3 regions of the Starkeya sp. ORNL1 genome follow, and region 1 is predicted to be linked to each of the others. Evidence: predicted binding sites of a transcription regulator. Region 1 holds the regulator's gene; each other region holds the start of a gene.
The links. Region 1 encodes HrcA, which represses chaperone genes, less so after heat shock. Its sites were predicted from a motif close to GTTAGCACTCNCNNNNNGNGAGTGCTAAC; they were not measured.
Positions count from the first base shown of each region.

Region 2: the regulator HrcA is predicted to act here: its motif matches at 2,455-2,483, upstream of groES (co-chaperone GroES).
Region 3: the regulator HrcA is predicted to act here: its motif matches at 4,208-4,236, upstream of G3545_RS19350 (co-chaperone GroES).

Region 1 covers NZ_CP048834.1:3,914,956-3,920,548, reverse strand. Annotated here, with positions in the region: gene G3545_RS18630 (alpha-ketoglutarate-dependent dioxygenase AlkB) at 1-105, shown strand, start outside; gene G3545_RS18625 (hypothetical protein) at 115-1,056, shown strand; gene grpE (nucleotide exchange factor GrpE) at 1,237-1,860, opposite strand; gene hrcA (heat-inducible transcriptional repressor HrcA) at 1,945-3,045, opposite strand; gene G3545_RS18610 (multidrug efflux SMR transporter) at 3,120-3,443, opposite strand; gene G3545_RS18605 (helix-turn-helix domain-containing protein) at 3,520-3,942, shown strand; gene rph (ribonuclease PH) at 4,034-4,747, shown strand; gene G3545_RS18595 (non-canonical purine NTP pyrophosphatase) at 4,750-5,424, shown strand; gene hemW (radical SAM family heme chaperone HemW) at 5,429-5,593, shown strand, end outside.
Region 2 covers NZ_CP048834.1:292,743-298,335, reverse strand. Annotated here, with positions in the region: gene G3545_RS01415 (SDR family oxidoreductase) at 1-255, shown strand, start outside; gene G3545_RS01410 (exopolysaccharide biosynthesis protein) at 438-1,040, opposite strand; gene G3545_RS01405 (usg protein) at 1,349-1,633, opposite strand; gene G3545_RS01400 (hypothetical protein) at 1,803-2,291, opposite strand; gene groES (co-chaperone GroES) at 2,604-2,918, shown strand; gene groL (chaperonin GroEL) at 2,982-4,622, shown strand; gene G3545_RS01385 (ABC transporter permease) at 4,799-5,593, opposite strand, start outside.
Region 3 covers NZ_CP048834.1:4,059,444-4,065,036, reverse strand. Annotated here, with positions in the region: gene G3545_RS19380 (FecR domain-containing protein) at 1-146, opposite strand, end outside; gene G3545_RS19375 (hypothetical protein) at 595-951, shown strand; gene G3545_RS19370 (hypothetical protein) at 1,060-1,317, opposite strand; gene G3545_RS19365 (hypothetical protein) at 1,476-1,745, shown strand; gene G3545_RS19360 (DUF1488 domain-containing protein) at 1,773-2,036, opposite strand; gene groL (chaperonin GroEL) at 2,155-3,789, opposite strand; gene G3545_RS19350 (co-chaperone GroES) at 3,838-4,152, opposite strand; gene G3545_RS19345 (fatty acid desaturase) at 4,468-5,493, shown strand.

The DNA of each region.
Region 1 (5,593 bases):
GTCGATCGGATCGTGCCCGGCAGCTCGACCTTGCTGAATGGGCCTGGGCGCATCAATTTGACACTACGGCGCGTGCATCCGATTGATCGTGCCCTTGAAAATTGAGGAAACGGCATGTTGAGACTTTTTGCGGGCCTGATGGTCGGGCTCTGCCTCATTTTGCCGGCGCATGCCGCCGATCCGGTCTTCGCCAGGGGCGGCTCGGTTGGCCTGGTGCCGCCCGCCGGCATGATTCCGAGCGAAATGGTGCAGGGCTTCGAGGATCGCGGCGCGCGTGCGTCCATCCTCATCGCCGAAATGCCGCCGCCGGCCTATCAGGAGGTGCGGGACAGCTTTTCCAACGCCGCAGCGCTGGCGAAGCAGGGCGTGACCATCGAGAAGCGCCGCGATGTCGAGCTCGCTGGCGGCGTCAAGGGCCAGCTGCTCTCCGGCTTCCAGAGCGTTGGCACATTGGCGCTGCGCAAATGGATCCTGCTGGCGGCCGGCGACGGCACCACCGCTCTCGTCACCGCGCAGCTTCCCGACGAGGCGAGCGCACGCTATCCGGACGCGGCCATCGAGCAGGCCTTGCTCAGCGTGGTGTTCCGTCCGCCGCCGACCACCGAGGAATTGCTGGCCAAATTGCCCTTCCGTGTCTCGCCGCTGGAAGGCTATCGCATCGTGAAGGTGCTCGGCGGTTCCGCGGTACTGCTGACCAAGGGTCCGAACGATGTGCTTGACGGCGCCGACCAGCCTTATTTCGTCGCCGCTTACGGCATGGGCGACGTGCGCGATGATGAGCGGCCGAGCTTCGCGCGGCGCGCCGTCGCCTCGGTGCCGGGCGTGCGCGAGATCAGGCTGGAGCGTGGCGGCCCGCTGCGCATCGCCGGCCAGCCGGGCTTCGAGATCATCGCCAAGGGCGAGGACGTCAAGACCGGCAAGCCAGTGAAGCTGGCGCAATGGATCAGCTTCGGCCGCAGCGGCTATGTCCGCATGATCGGCGTCGCCGCCGCCGAGGGCTTCGACACCGACTTCACAGCCATGCGGGCGCTGCGCGACGGCGTCGAGCCGAGATAAGACGGTTAGGTCGCTTCAGAGCCTGACCGAAAACTTCCAGAATGACCGTCATCCCCGGCCTTGTGCCGGGGATCTCGATCCCGGACAGCGCGTCAGAGGCCGAGATGGCCGGCACAAGGCCGGCCATGACAGGGGAAATGGACCGCTCACCTGCCCGTCGTCGAATTTTGAGTCAGGCTCTCAAGCCGCGTCCGTCTTGTCCGCGGAAGCCTCGGGCGCGGCCTTCGGGCCGCCTTTGGCGACGCCGACCAGCGCCGGCCGCAGCACGCGCCCGCCAATGGTGTAGCCGGGCTGCACCACCTGCACGATGGTGCCCGACGGTACCTCGGGGTTAGGCACCTCGAACATTGCCTGGTGCAGGTTCGGATCGAACTTGGTGCCCTCGGCCTCAATCTTGGCGACGCCGTGCTTGGTCAGCGTCTGCGTCAGCGCCCGGGACGTCAGGTCGATACCGTCCAGCACCGTCTTCAGCGTGCCATCGGCGGTCTCGCGCGCATCGGCGTCGATGGCACCGAGCGCCCGCTCGAAATCATCGGCGACGGTCAGCACGTCGCGGGCGAAATTGGCGATGCCATAGACCTTGGCGTCAGCCACTTCGCGCTCGGCGCGGCGGCGCACATTGTCGGCCTCGGCGAAGGCGCGCAGGAACTTGTCCTTCAGGCTCGCCACTTCCGCGTCGAGCCGCTCTTTCTCGGCGAGCAGCGCGCTGATGGCGTCCTCGGCGGTCGGCTCGGCCTCTTCCGAGGCCGCCGCGTTGGCAGCGATATCAGCCTCTTCCGCCGGATTGCGGTTGTCGTCGCTCATCGGAACCTCATTGGAAAATTGTTGCGGTGACCCGGTCGGGGTTCTCGCCGCACGCCCGCCATATCGGGTCAGGTTGAGGAAAAATCAAGCTGCATCGGCGCCCGGGTCGCCCAGAACGCGGCTGACGACGCGGGCGGTGAAGTCCACCATAGGTACGATACGGGCATAATTCAGCCGCGTCGGCCCGATGACGCCGAGCACGCCGACCACTCGTCCCTGCCCGTCGCGATAGGGCGCGACGATGGTGGAGGAGCCGGACAGCGAGAACAGCTTGTTCTCCGAGCCGATGAAGATGCGCAGCGCCTGCGCCTCCTCGGCGCGGCCCAGCAATTCCGCCACTTCCTGCTTGGATTCGAGGTCGTCGAACAAAAGGCGGATGCGCTCCAGATCCTCGATCGCCCTGAGGTCGTGCAGCAGCTTGGCCTGTCCGCGCACGATCAGCCGGCGCTCCGCCTTGTCGCCGCCGGACCAGCTGGCGAGCCCCGCCGCGACCACACGCGCGGTGATCTCGTCGAGTTCAGCGCGATGGGCGGCGAGCACCTTGTCCACCTCGGTCCGCAGATCCTCCAGCGTGCGCCCGCGGGTGCGGGCATTGAGGAAATTGGTTGCCTCCATCAGCGCCGAGGCCGGCAGGCCGGGCGGCAGCGGTACCAGCCGGTTCTCCACCTCGCCATCTTCGGCTACCAGGATCAGCAGCGCGCGTGAGGGATCGAGCGGCACGAACTCGATATGCTTGAGACGCACGTCGGTCTTGGTGGCGGTGACGACGCCCGCCCCGCGCGACAGGCCGGAGAGCATCGCCGAGGCTTCCGCCAGCACGCCGTCCACGGTCTTGCCGCGGGCGGCGGCGCGCACCTGCGCCTCGATGGAATTGCGCTCATCCTCGGCGATGTCGCCGATCTCCAGCAGCGCGTCGACGAAGAAGCGCAGGCCGCGTTCGGTCGGCAGCCGGCCGGCGCTGGTGTGCGGCGCGAAGATGAGGCCGGCAGCCTCCAGGTCCGCCATCACGTTGCGCACCGATGCCGGCGACAGCGTCATCGGGATGATGCGCGAGATGTTGCGCGACCCTGCCGGCTCCCCGGTGGCGAGATAGGTCTCGACGATCTGCCGGAAGATTTCTCGTGAACGTTCGTCGAGCCGGGCGAGCTCCGGGGCGCGCGCGGCGATTAGGGGGTCGAGAGCCATGATTCAGGCCGCCTTTCGATCTCCTCTATATTCGGCCAATGCGGCGGCGGTTCAAGCTGCCATTCCAAACGTCCTCAACCCTCGGTGCCGAGCAGCCGCAAGCCGGCAACAGCGACCACGATCATGGCGATGCAGGCAAGCCGCGCCGGGGATAGCGAGTCGCCGAACAATACGACGCCGAGCAGCGTGATGCCGGCCGAGCCGATACCGGTCCAGATGGCATAGGCAATGCCGGCCGGCAGCTCGCGCATGGCCAGGGTCAGCAGGAACACGCTGGCGAGCGCCGCGACGACACCGATGACGCTCGGCCCCAGCCGGGTCCAGCCCTCGGCATATTTGAGCGCCAGTGCCATCACGATCTCGACGATGCTGGCCAGCGCCAGGAACACCCAGGCCATCGACCCCTCCTTGCTTGGTTCGGCGCCACTATCGATTTATCATATGCTTCAAACAATTAGGCACCTTCAGGTAACCATGAAGCCAGCACCTGCGAGCCCATCGCCTCTGGACAACGACGCGCTCGTCCCGCCGCGGACCGGGAATGTCTATGACGCCAATTGCACCGCTCGCCATGCGCTGGAGCTGATCTCCGGCAAATGGGCGATGCTGATCCTTCCGGCGCTGGCCGACGGGCCGGTGCGCAATGGCGAACTGCTCCGCCGCATCGGCGGTATCTCGCAGAAGATGCTGACCCAGACGCTGAAGGAGCTGGAGCGCAACGGGCTGGTGATTCGCTGCGATCTCCAGATCATGCCGCTGCATGTCGAATATGAGCTGAGCCCGCTCGGCGCTTCGCTGAGCGATGCGCTCGTGGTGCTCGACCGCTGGGCCGAGCGGCACGGCGACGAGCTGGACGCTGCCCGCGAGCGCTTTGATGCCGGACCAAATCCCGGGTAACGCGCACCCGGCCAGCTTCCACGACTTGCGCCCCTTGCGGCCCACCTTGCGACGCACGTACAAGGGCAGCCGAACAACAAGGAGAAAAGCCATGCGCCCGTCCCGCCGTGCCGCCGACGAGATGCGCGCCGTCAGCTTCGAGCGCGGCGTGCTGCGCCATGCCGAGGGCTCGTGCCTGGTCAAGTTCGGCGAGACCCATGTGCTGGTCGCAGCGACGCTGGAAGAGCGCCTGCCGCCATGGCTGAAGGGCCAGGGCCGCGGCTGGGTGACGGCCGAATACGGCATGCTGCCGCGCGCCACCCATGAGCGTACCCGCCGCGAAGTCACCGCCGGCAAGCCGTCCGGCCGCACCCAGGAGATCCAGCGGCTGATCGGCCGTTCGCTCCGCGCGGTGGTGGACCTGGAGAAGCTCGGCGAGCGCCAGATCACGGTGGATTGCGACGTCATCCAGGCCGATGGCGGCACCCGCACCGCCTCCGTGACCGGTGCCTGGATCGCGCTGCACGATTGCCTCAGCTGGATGAAGGCACGCGGCATGATCCCGGCGCTGCCGCTGCGCGACAATCTTGCCGCCGTCTCCTGCGGCATCGTCGAGGGCGAAGCCCGGCTCGATCTCGACTACGCCGAGGATTCGCAGGCTGAGACCGACGTGAACTTCGTCATGACCGGCTCCGGCGGCTTCGTCGAGGTGCAGGGCACCGCGGAGAAGACGCCCTTCACCGAGGAAGAGTTCAACACCATGCTCGGCCTCGCCCGCAAGGGTGTCGGCAAGCTGGTAGATCTGCAGAAGCTGGCGGTGGCCTGAGCATGGGCGAGCACCGCCGTCTCCAGGGCAAGGTCGTCATCGCGACCCACAATCCCGGCAAGCTCGAGGAGATGCGTGGCCTGCTCGCGCCTTATGGCGTCGATGCGGTGTCCGCTGGCGAGCTCGATCTGCCGGAGCCGGACGAGACCGGGCTCACTTTCGCCGAGAACGCCCGCATCAAGGCCAATTCCGCCGCGCGGCTGGCGGGATTGCCGGCATTCGCCGACGATTCCGGTCTCTGCGTCGATGCGCTCGGTGGTGCCCCCGGCCTGCTCACCGCGCGCTGGGCGGGACCGGAGAAGGACTTTGCCGCGGCCATGGCCAAGGTCGAGGAAGGCTTGAGGGAAGCTGAAGGGACGCTTCCCGAGCAGCGCCGCGCTTACTTCATCTCCGCGCTCTGCCTTGCCTGGCCGGACGGCCATGCGGAGGATTTCGAGGGCGTGGTCGAAGGCACGCTGGTCTGGCCGCCGCGCGGTCCGGCTGGTTTCGGCTATGACCCGATGTTCCAGCCGGATGGGCAACCTGAAAACAATCCGCGTACCTTCGGCGAGATGACCGGCGCCGAGAAGCACGGATTGCCGCCGCTCGGCCGTGGCCTGTCGCACCGTGCCCGGGCCTTCATGGCGCTGGCCGAAGCCTGCCTCGGGGCGGACTTCCCGGAGGCCGATATTGGCTGATGCGATGACGTTGGAACGGCCGCCTTCAAGCCCGCCGCCGCCGCTCGATCCCGGCTTCGGCGTCTATGTGCATTGGCCGTTCTGCCTCGCCAAATGCCCCTATTGCGACTTCAATTCGCATGTCCGGCATTCCCCGCCCGACCAGGCGCGCTTCATCGCCGCCTTCAGG
Region 2 (5,593 bases), 2.7 Mb from region 1:
AAGCAGGTCGCGCTGGAAGGGCGCGCGCATTCCATCGCCTGCGGCCAGATCGACATCGGCAATGCCGACACCGACATGGCGGCCAAGATGAAGACCGGCATCCTGCAGCCAAACGGGCAGATCGCCATCGAACCGACCTTCGATCCCGCCCATGCCGGCAAGGCGGTGGCCTATATGGCGAGCCTGCCGCTCGATGCCAATGTGCTGTTCATGACCATCATGGCGACCAACGCACCCTTCGTCGGGCGCGGGTGAGCCGCCCCAGGAGATCGCCCAAATGGCGACGTCATCCTGAGGTGCGAGCACCAGCGAGCCTCGAAGGATGGTCACGCAGAGCGACCGTCACGGATGACGAGCATCCTTCGAGACTCGGGCGCTGCCCGAGCACCTCAGGATGACGTGGCTCTGGTATCGAAGCGAAGTTGCCGGCCAGCGTTTCAGAAGATGGCCAGCGCGCCCTGGAACAGCAGCCAGCTCAGGAAGCCCATCACGCCGAGGCTGATGAGCGTGGCGACGATGCCGGCGATGATGAAGGCGCCGTCGCGCTCGACCAGGCCGAGGCCGAGAATGCAGACCGCGACACCCGGCGGCAGGTTGCCGAAGATCGGGATGGGCAGCATCAGTTCGAGGCCGAGCACCACGACCAGCAGGCCGATGACGCGCCGCGCCGTCGGCCCGGTGAACAGAACCTGCCGGGGCCGCGAATAGGCCTCGAAGCGCTGCACCCAGGGCAGCGCACGGCCGATGATCCGCTCCAGCAGGTCGCGCGAGAAACTGCGGGCGGCGAGCCAGCCCGGCAGCCACAGTTCGTCGCGGCCCATCGCCATCTGCACGCCGACCAGGCAGAGGATGACGCCGCAAATGACCGGGATGCCCGGCGGCATCGGCAGGCAATTCGGGATACCAAACAACAGGATGGTGAGGCCGAAGGCGCGGTTGCGCAAGGCATGGACCAACTCGCCGAGCTCGATCCGGTCCGCCGAATGGGCGGTGACGAGCGCCGACAAGAGTTCCGAGGTACGCGGCGAACGATGGTCCACGGAAGCTTCCAAGATGCCTCGATCAAGCGGCGGGAGCCGGTCGGCATCCCGTTACGCCGCCCCCTATAGCACGGCGAAAGCGGCAGGGTGAGGGCATCTCAAAAATCAGTTGACGGTGCGAATTCCGTAATTTTCTCGAATCATCACATTGCGCTGGCGCGTCGTCTGACGGCAGACAGATTCCACGAGTGTTGCTTCAGCAAGCCCGAGGGCAGGCTCCGGCGCAACCATAGAGCCGGGATCACTCCCAATGTTTGCGCGATCCCGGATCGGCCTGCGGCCGTCCGGGATGACGATGGCGGCTCGCTCTAATTGAGCTGGTAGACGCCGCCGACCGCCCGCAGCTCCGCCGGCTTGATCAGCCTGGCATGTGCCACGGTGACGGAATGCAGCGGCCCTTCCAGCTCGCGCGTCCAGAATTCGAGGAACTTGTTCAGTTCGGGAAAGTGCGGGCAGAGATCATAGTGCTGCCAGAGATAGGTTTGCAGCAGCGCCGGGTGGTCCGGCATGCGGTAGAAAATCTGGGCCGTGGTGAGCCCATAGCCTGCCAGCTGCTTCACGAAATCCGACGACGCCGACACAGATGAGGCCATCTGGAACCTCCTTATCCGACTCATCAAATTTTGAGAGCCGAACCCGGTTCCAGGCAAGTACAAAAATTAGATTTGCCGTTGAATATCAAGGCACTGGCAGCATATGCAACAGAGTGCTGACAAAGCTTTGCGACGGCGGGCGCGTTTCGCTCCGCCGCCGCTCGGATTGTCAGTTGGCGGGCGCGTAGCGGCCCTTCTTGCCGGCCTCGCAATCCTGGCGCTGATCGTCCTTCGACGGCAGGCCGCCGGGGCCGGCATAATAGTTCACAGTCGTCTCGAGCCCGTCATAGGCGGCGAGCGCCGCACCGGCCTCGTTCATGTTGGCGCGGATCTGGTCGGCCATGTCTTTCGGCATGTTGGCGAAATATTCCGGCGGGATGGACGCGGCGGACGGCGCCGAAAGCTTGGCGCCGACGCATTGCCCCGAGCGCTTGGCTGGACAGGACGCGACCATGCGCGCCTGCGCACCCTCGCCCTCCGAGCCCAGCGAGGAGCAGAAGGACTGCGCCTTGTCGGCGGGCCATTTGGACAGGTCCCAGCATTCATGGATCTTCATCTGCTGGGCGCCCATGGCGGCGGTCAGCTGATAGTCGCAAGAGGCAGCCTGGGCATTGGCGGCGACGAACAGAAAGCTGAAGCTCAAGGCCAGTTTAAGCACGCGGATCTCCTTCCTTCATGGCGCCGACCATGACGGCATCGTGCGCACGCGAATATTTACCGGCGGTGACAGATCGTGGATTTACCGTTCGCAAAGCCGCGCTCGCGCCGGACCCCTCTTCAGATACCGCTTAAGGGACGGCAGACCGGGCTCTTTGGCCTTTGCTGGCACTCCGATGGCGAGACTGCCAGAATTTTCGCCTCCCGCACTTGCGCGGGCGCACGGTGCCGCCTAGATGTCGCCGGCCCGTCACCCATCACGGCGGCGTGACGGCATGAGCCATTGAAATTCAAGACTTTCTGGAGAGATGCGATGAAGTTCCGTCCTCTGCATGACCGGGTCGTGGTCAAGCGCGTCGACGCTGAAGAGAAGACCGCGGGCGGCATCATCATTCCCGATACCGCCAAGGAAAAGCCCCAGCAGGGCGAAGTGGTTGCCGTCGGCCCCGGCGGGCGCGACGAGGCCGGCAAGCTGATCCCGCTGGACGTCAAGGCGGGTGATCGCGTGCTGTTCGGCAAGTGGTCCGGCACCGAGGTGAAGCTCGACGGCGTCGAATACCTCATCATGAAGGAAGCGGACATTCTCGGCGTGCTCGCCGTCACCGCTTCGGCCAAAAAGGCCGCGTGAATTCAGGCAGCGTGATCCGCGAGGCCGCGATCACGCCATCCGACAATCTCGGGAGACAGATAAATGGCCGCCAAGGACGTTAAGTTTTCTACCGATGCGCGCGACAAGATGCTGCGCGGCGTCGACATCCTCGCCAATGCGGTGAAGGTCACGCTCGGCCCCAAGGGCCGCAACGTCGTCATCGAGAAGAGCTTCGGCGCTCCGCGCATCACCAAGGACGGCGTCACCGTCGCCAAGGAGATCGAGCTCGAGGACAAGTTCGAGAACATGGGCGCGCAGATGGTGCGCGAAGTGGCCTCGCGGACCAACGACCTCGCCGGCGACGGCACCACCACCGCCACCGTGCTCGCCCAGTCCATCGTGAAGGAAGGCGTCAAGTCGGTCGCCGCCGGCATGAACCCGATGGACCTGAAGCGCGGCATCGACCTCGCGGTCGAAGCCATCGTGGCGAACCTCAAGAAGCACGCCAAGAAGGTCACCTCCAACGACGAGATCGCCCAGGTCGGCACCATCTCAGCCAACGGCGATGCCGACATCGGCAAGTTCCTCGCCGAGGCGATGCAGAAGGTCGGCAATGAGGGTGTCATCACCGTCGAGGAAGCCAAGACCGCAGAGACCGAGCTCGACGTCGTCGAGGGCATGCAGTTCGACCGTGGCTATCTCTCGCCCTATTTCGTGACCAACGCCGAGAAGATGCGCGTCGAGTTCGAGGATCCCTACATCCTCATCCACGAGAAGAAGCTCTCCGGCCTCCAGGAACTGCTCCCGGTGCTCGAAGCCGTGGTGCAGACCTCCAAGCCGCTCCTGATCATCGCCGAGGACGTCGAGGGCGAGGCCCTGGCCACGCTGGTCGTCAACAAGCTGCGCGGCGGCCTGAAGGTCGCGGCGGTGAAGGCTCCGGGCTTCGGCGATCGCCGCAAGGCCATGCTGCAGGACATCGCCATCCTCACCGGCGGCGAGGCCATCTCCGAAGACCTCGGCATCAAGCTTGACGCCGTGACCCTGCAGATGCTGGGCCGCGCCAAGAAGGTGGTGATCGAGAAGGAGAACACCACCATCGTCGACGGCGCCGGCAAGAAGGCTGACATCAATGGCCGCATTGCCCAGATCAAGGCGCAGATCGAGGAGACCACCTCGGACTACGACCGCGAGAAGCTCCAGGAGCGTCTGGCCAAGCTCGCCGGCGGCGTCGCGGTGATCCGCGTCGGCGGCGCGACCGAGGTCGAGGTGAAGGAGAAGAAGGATCGCGTCGACGACGCGCTGCACGCCACCCGCGCTGCGGTCGAAGAAGGCATCCTGCCGGGCGGCGGCGTCGCCTTCCTGCGCGCGCTGAAGTCGCTCGAGGGTGTCGTCACCGCCAATGCCGACCAGAAGACCGGTGTCGAGATCGTCCGCAAGGCGCTTCAGTCCCCGGCCCGCCAGATCGCCAGCAATGCCGGCGAAGACGGCTCGCTGATCGTCGGCAAGATCCTGGAGAAGGACACCTACGCCTACGGCTTCAACGCCCAGACCGGCGAATATGTCGACATGTTCAAGGCGGGCGTGATCGATCCGGCCAAGGTGCTGCGCTCCTCGATCCAGAACGCCGCGTCGGTGGCCTCCCTGCTCATCACCACCGAGGCGATGATCGCGGAAGTGCCGAAGAAGGGCTCGGCCGGTCCGGCGATGCCGGGCGGCGGCGGCATGGGCGGCATGGACTTCTGAGGAAGTCTTTTCCGGACTTTATTGAAAGGGCGCGGAGCAATCCGCGCCCTTTTCCTTGGCGCCAGCTTCGAGCCTTTCCCGATCAGATAGAATCATCTGATCGAAGAGGAATCGCTCCAGCGTATTGAATCTAGAGCCCTTTCCGTTCGGATGGTTCCATCCGAACGGAAAGGGCTCTAGTCCAGCGTCTGCCGGAAGCGCCGGACCGCTATGAACATCGCCACCAGCATGATGACGCCGAGCGCGGCAATATCGCGCGCGAGGTCGCCGGCGTCGGCGCCCTTCAGCAAGATGCCACGCACCATGCGCAGATAGTGCGTCAGCGGCAGCGTCTCGGAGATCCATTGCGCCCACACCGGCATGCCGGCAAAGGGGAACATGAAGCCGGATAACAGGATGTTCGGCAGGAAGTACATGAAGCTCATCTGCACCGCTTGCAGCTGGTTCTGCGCCAGCGTCGAGAAGGTGTAGCCGATCGACAAATTGGTGACGATGAACAGCCCGGTGAGACCGGTGAGCAAGGCAAGATTGCCCACCACCGGCACCCCGAAGATGAAGACGCCGGCCGAGAGGATCATGGTGGCCTGGATGGCGCCGACCATGACATAGGGCGCGATCTTGCCGAGCATCACCTCCACCGGGCGAATCGGCATGGCGAGCAGCGTCTCCATCGTGCCGCGCTCGATCTCGCGTGTCACCGAGAGCGCGGTGAAGATCAGCATGGTCATGGTGAGGATGGTGCCGAGCAGGCCTGGCACGATGTTGAGCTGCGTCACCGCCGCCGGATTGTAGCGCGGATGGATGCGGATCTCGAAGGGTGGCGGCGCATCCTCGAGCCCACTGCCCGCAGGCCCGCCCTCGGTGGCGAAGCGCTCGCGCACCGTCGCGCTCTCCACCAATTGGCCGAGCGTCGCGATCGCGCTCCCCGCGGCCACCGGATCGGTGGCGTCCGCCGCCACCAGCATCGCCGG
Region 3 (5,593 bases), 140 kb from region 1:
TTGAGGACACGGCGCCCTTCCGCTCCGTTGGCGGCAGCGGCGGGGATGACCGAGACGGCGGTGCCGCTCGGGCCCGCCGCCTGAACCGCGGACACGCCGGCCAGGGCCGAGGCCGAGATGATCGCGCCCCATAAGGCGAGACGCACGGCGATAGGCTTGATACGCAAATGCACGTTTAAGTCCGCCAATTGCGGAACCGATTGGAGTTGCACAAGAGCCTCCTGCTCGAACGATCAATTCGACCCGCGGCAAGAGAGTGCTGGCGTGCGTGAATGGAACGTGAAACCGGGAAATAATCCTTACCCGATGACGGCGCCGCCCGGACGCAGACGCGCCGAAGCGCCCCGCGAGGATTTCAAAACCGCCGGCGCCGAGACGGAGATGGCGATCGGCGTGGTGTGCACCCGCATGGTGTGTTCGCCTGCCTTCGATGATCGCAGTGTATGTATGACAACAATGCTGTGGTGTTCTGTGGTAATATTTCGAGCTTGCAATACGACGTGATGCCAAGTTGAACCACTAATCTTCCGCTACTGGAACTTAGTTTAGCATTCGAAGTTGTTAGCCAGATCGTCCTGACGATTTGGAGGTACCATGAACAGGATTGCCATCTCCGCGATTGCCGTCGCGGTCTGCAGCTTTGCCGGTGCGGCGAGCGCCGCCCCCCTTGGCCCCAGCGCAGGCATTTCGACCCGATCGTCGGTGGAGAATGTTCGCGTCGTCTGCCAGGAGCGGAGGGTGTGGCGCACCGATAAATGGGGCAACCCCAAGCGCGTGACGATTCGCGACTGCGACCGCGTCGGCGGCGGCCCGCGCTATTACGATGGTCGCTATGACGGCCCGCGCTACGTCGAGCCGGGGTACGGCGGCGGGTACGGCGGCGGTGGCGGGCGCTACTACCACGAGGGCAATTACTACTCCGACCCGGGCTTCACGATCCGCATTCGGTAAGCATTGGGCCTGACGCAGAACAGAACGGCGGCGCGATCGAAAGATCGGCCGCCGTTTCTGTTGCATCGAGCGCAGGTGGTTGCTGGTCCGCCCATTGGGCGCGCGAGGCTAAACCGTCGCCGTCACACGGGACCAGTCGGCGTCGGCAAATGTCAGCTGTCCACTTCTGAAGACTGCGACTTCAAGGCCGTCGAGGGTGCCGTCCTCGTGGCGCCCGACGAAGGCGCGGAACTTGCCCGATACCGGGTCATCATAGCGCTGCACCAGGAACGAGCCGTCGGTGCGCGCCTCGATGCTGTATGAACCCGTCAAATCCTTGCGATTTTCCAGTTTAGCGATAATCGCAGCGTCGTTCGCGCTGTTCATTCGTCGGATATTCATTCCTGTCCCTCGCCTCATGAGCGATAAAATCGTGCGCCCGCGGATCAGTACTATATCGTGAGCGGCCATATTAATTTGTTTTTATTTGATATCGACATCCAGGCGAGGCGCGCGTAACCTGTCAGGTCCATGGAGACAGGGATTTGATCAAGATAGCGAAGTCATTCCTCGGCGAGGGCCATGTTCTGGCCGGCGGCAAGGAAATATCGGCCGCCTACAAGATCGAAGGCCGGAGCGGCTCCAACGGATTTGGCTATCTCACCAATGTCGATCCTGCTCAGATTGCGACGATCTGGAAAGAGCGTGGACCGATCATGCTGCGGCTGGTCAATGGCGCAAAGCTTGAAATAAAGCTCGGCACATTCGTTTCCGGTCAGCCTATACCGGTCTCATCGGTGGCAAAACTCACCTGAGCGCGCCGAAATGCTGATGCACAGCCGTCAGAAATCGGCTTTCGAGAGCATGTAGAAGCTGCGCCGCTGGCGTTCATAAGCGGCGTGGGCCGCTCTCTCGATACGCTTGCGATTGCCGTCGAACACGCTCAGCGAGACGGCTTCGTCCATTTGCGGCTGCGGACTGAACTTCTGCAGCGCATCTTCGGCGAGATAGAACGAGATCTCGAATGTCGAATCATACCCCCAGAAGCGGACGCAGCGCTTGAGCGGGTCGTAGGACCGGCTGGTGTTCGGAAAACTGATCGCCATCATAGCCTCCGCGGCTTGAAGAGCCTGGATATGGCCGTAGCCTCCCGGACTACCGGGAGGCTGGTCCACGCGCGACGGGTGGTCCGTCGCACCGGTGCGACGGACCAGTCTTCGCGTCTCAGTAGTCCATGCCGCCCATTCCACCCATGGCCGGCGCGACCTGGGCATTCTTGGCAGGAATGTCCGCAATCATCGCCTCGGTGGTGATGAGCAACGCCGCGACTGAACCGGCATCCTGCAGAGCGGTGCGCACGACCTTGGCCGGATCGACGATGCCGGAGGCGATCATGTCGACGAACTGCTCGGTCTGGGCGTTGAAGCCGAAGTTCTGGTCCTTCGATTCCTGCACCTTGCCGACCACGATCGAACCTTCCACGCCGGCATTCTCGGCGATCTGGCGGATCGGGGCTTCCAGCGCGCGCAGCACGATCTTGATGCCGGCAGCGATGTCGGGATTGTCGGAGGTCAGCTTCTCCACCGCCTTCTTGGCGCGCAGCAGGGCAATGCCGCCGCCCGGGACGATGCCTTCTTCCACCGCGGCGCGGGTGGCGTTCAGCGCGTCGTCGACGCGGTCCTTCTTTTCCTTCACTTCGACTTCGGTCGCGCCGCCGACGCGGATCACCGCGACGCCGCCGGCGAGCTTGGCCAGACGCTCCTGCAGCTTCTCGCGGTCGTAGTCCGAGGTGGTCTCCTCGATCTGCGCCTTGATCTGCGACACGCGGCCCTCGATGTCTTTCTTCTTGCCAGCACCGTCGACCACCGTCGTGGTGTCCTTGTCGATCCGGATCCGCTTGGCGCGTCCGAGCATGTCGATGGCGACATTCTCCAGCTTGATGCCGAGATCTTCGGAAACCACCTGGCCGCCCGTCAGCGTGGCGATGTCTTCCAGCATGGCCTTGCGGCGATCGCCGAAGCCCGGAGCCTTCACCGCCGCGACCTTCAGGCCGCCGCGCAGCTTGTTGACGACGAGCGTGGCCAGCGCCTCGCCCTCGACATCCTCTGAAACGATCAGCAGCGGCTTGCCGGTTTGGGCGACGGCTTCCAGCAGAGGCAGGAAGCTTTGCAATGCGGAGAGCTTCTTCTCATGGAGCAGGAGATAGGCATCCTCCAGCTCAACGGTCATCTTCTCGGCATTGGTGATGAAGTAGGGCGAGAGATAGCCGCGGTCGAACTGCATGCCCTCGACCACTTCGAGCTCGGTCTCGGCGCTCTTGGCCTCCTCGACGGTGATCACGCCCTCATTGCCGACCTTCTGCATCGCCTTCGCGATCATATCGCCGACGGTGTTGTCGCCATTGGCGGCGATGGTGCCGACCTGGGCGATCTCCTCGGACGACCGGACCTTCTTGGCGCGCGCCGCGATGTCCTTGACCACGGCGACCACCGCGAGGTCGACGCCGCGCTTCAGGTCCATCGGGTTCATCCCGGCGGCGACCAGCTTGGCGCCTTCACGGATCACCGCGGCGGCCAGCACGGTGGCGGTGGTGGTGCCGTCGCCGGCGAGATCATTGGTCTTCGAGGCCACTTCGCGCACCATCTGCGCGCCCATATTCTCGAACTTGTCGGCCAACTCGATCTCCTTGGCGACGGTGACGCCGTCCTTGGTGATGCGCGGAGCGCCGAAGCTCTTCTCGATGACGACGTTGCGGCCCTTCGGGCCGAGCGTCACCTTCACCGCATTGGTGAGGATCTCGACGCCGCGCAGCATGCTGTCACGGGCGTCAGTGGAAAAACGTACTTCTTTGGCAGCCATGGTGGTGCTCCAATATATTTTATGAAAAGCTGACGAGGCGGGAAGTTGTCAGGCCGCCTTCTTGGCGGACGTGACCTTCTCGATAACGCCCATGATGTCAGCTTCCTTCATGATCAGGAGCTCCTGACCATCGATCTTGACTTCGGTGCCGGACCATTTGCCGAACAGCACCAGGTCGCCGACCTTGACGTCGAGCGGCACGAGCTTGCCGGCCTCGTCGCGGGCGCCGGGGCCGACCGCAAGTATCTCGCCCTGGGAGGGCTTCTCCTTGGCGGTATCGGGAATGATGATGCCGCCTTTGGACTTCTCTTCGCCTTCGAGACGCCGGACGGCGACGCGGTCATGCAGCGGGCGGAATTTCATGGGATGCCCCTTTCGGGCTGGGCAGGCATTTCCTGCTGCCGTGAGGTGTACACCCTTTGGCACTCGATTGATACGAGTGCCAAAGGGTGCGGTTCCGGAATGTTCGAGACGATCGGCCCGGCTTACGGGCAATCCGCACGTCACGCGGCGGCTTGGTCGGCTGGGTGAGGAACGACCACCCGCACATTTTCGACACCGTGAACCAGCATATTACGATATGGAAGGGTCGGCGCCCCGCGCGACCATCCATTCACGAACGTCACGATCCGCCCGGACACGCGCGATCAAGGTGCGTACCCAGCCGGAGAAACGTTGATGTCGACTTCCATCCAGCCCGTGACGTTACAGCAGGATGCCGTGAGCTGGATGCGGAAGCTGAACCACTATCGGCGTTCCGACGCGCGCCGCAGCGCCCTGGAAATCGCGATCACCGCCCTGCCGTTCGCCTTGGCCTGGGGCGCGATGCTGCTGGCGCTGAAGCTCGACCAGGTCTGGCTCTATGGCCTGCTAATGCTGCCGACCGCCGGTCTCCTGGTCCGCCTGTTCATGATCCAGCACGATTGCGGCCATGGCTCGTTCTTCTCCAACAAGAGCAGCAATGACTGGACCGGCCGGGTCCTCGGGGTCCTGACCCTGACGCCGTATGACCACTGGAAGCGCAGCCATGCGATCCACCATGCCAGCCAGGGCAATCTCGACCATCGCGGCATCGGCGACATCGATACGCTGACGGTCCGCGAATATCGCGCCCTCTCGCGATGGGGGAAGCTGCGCTATCGGCTGTATCGCAATCCATTGGTAATGTTCGGCATTGGTCCGATCTATATCTTCATGCTGCAAAGCCGCCTGCCGCTCGGCGCTTTCCGCAAAGGCTGGACGCCCTGGGTCAGCACCATGGCGACCAATCTCGCCATCGCCCTCATCGCCGTGGCGCTCATCTATGCGGTGGGCTTCTGGTCGTTCGTGCTGGTGCACCTGCCGATCGTGTTCCTTGGCGCCGCGGCGGGAGTCTGGCTGTTCTACGTCCAGCATCAGTTCGAGGGCGCGCACTGGGCGGGAGACGAGAACTGGAGCTTCCACGAGGCGGCGCTGCACGGCAGCTCGCACTACGATTTGCCGGCGCTGCTGCGGTGGTTCACCGCCAATATCGGCATGCACCATGTGCACCATCTGTGCAGCCGCATCCCCTATTACCGCCTGCCGGAAGTTCTGCGCGACCACCCGGAGCTCCGCGACATCGGCCGCCTCACGCTGTGGGAAAGCTTCAAATGCGTGCGGCTGACGCTCTGGGACGAGGAGCGGCGGCGCCTGATCTCGTTCCGGGAACTGGCCTCGGCATAGCTCGGCGTTCGACGGGGCGCTGCCGTGTTGTCGGCGGCACTGGTCGCGTTTCGCTTCGTCCCCCATATGGAGGCGCCTTCGAAAGGCCGGCCGGGCAGCC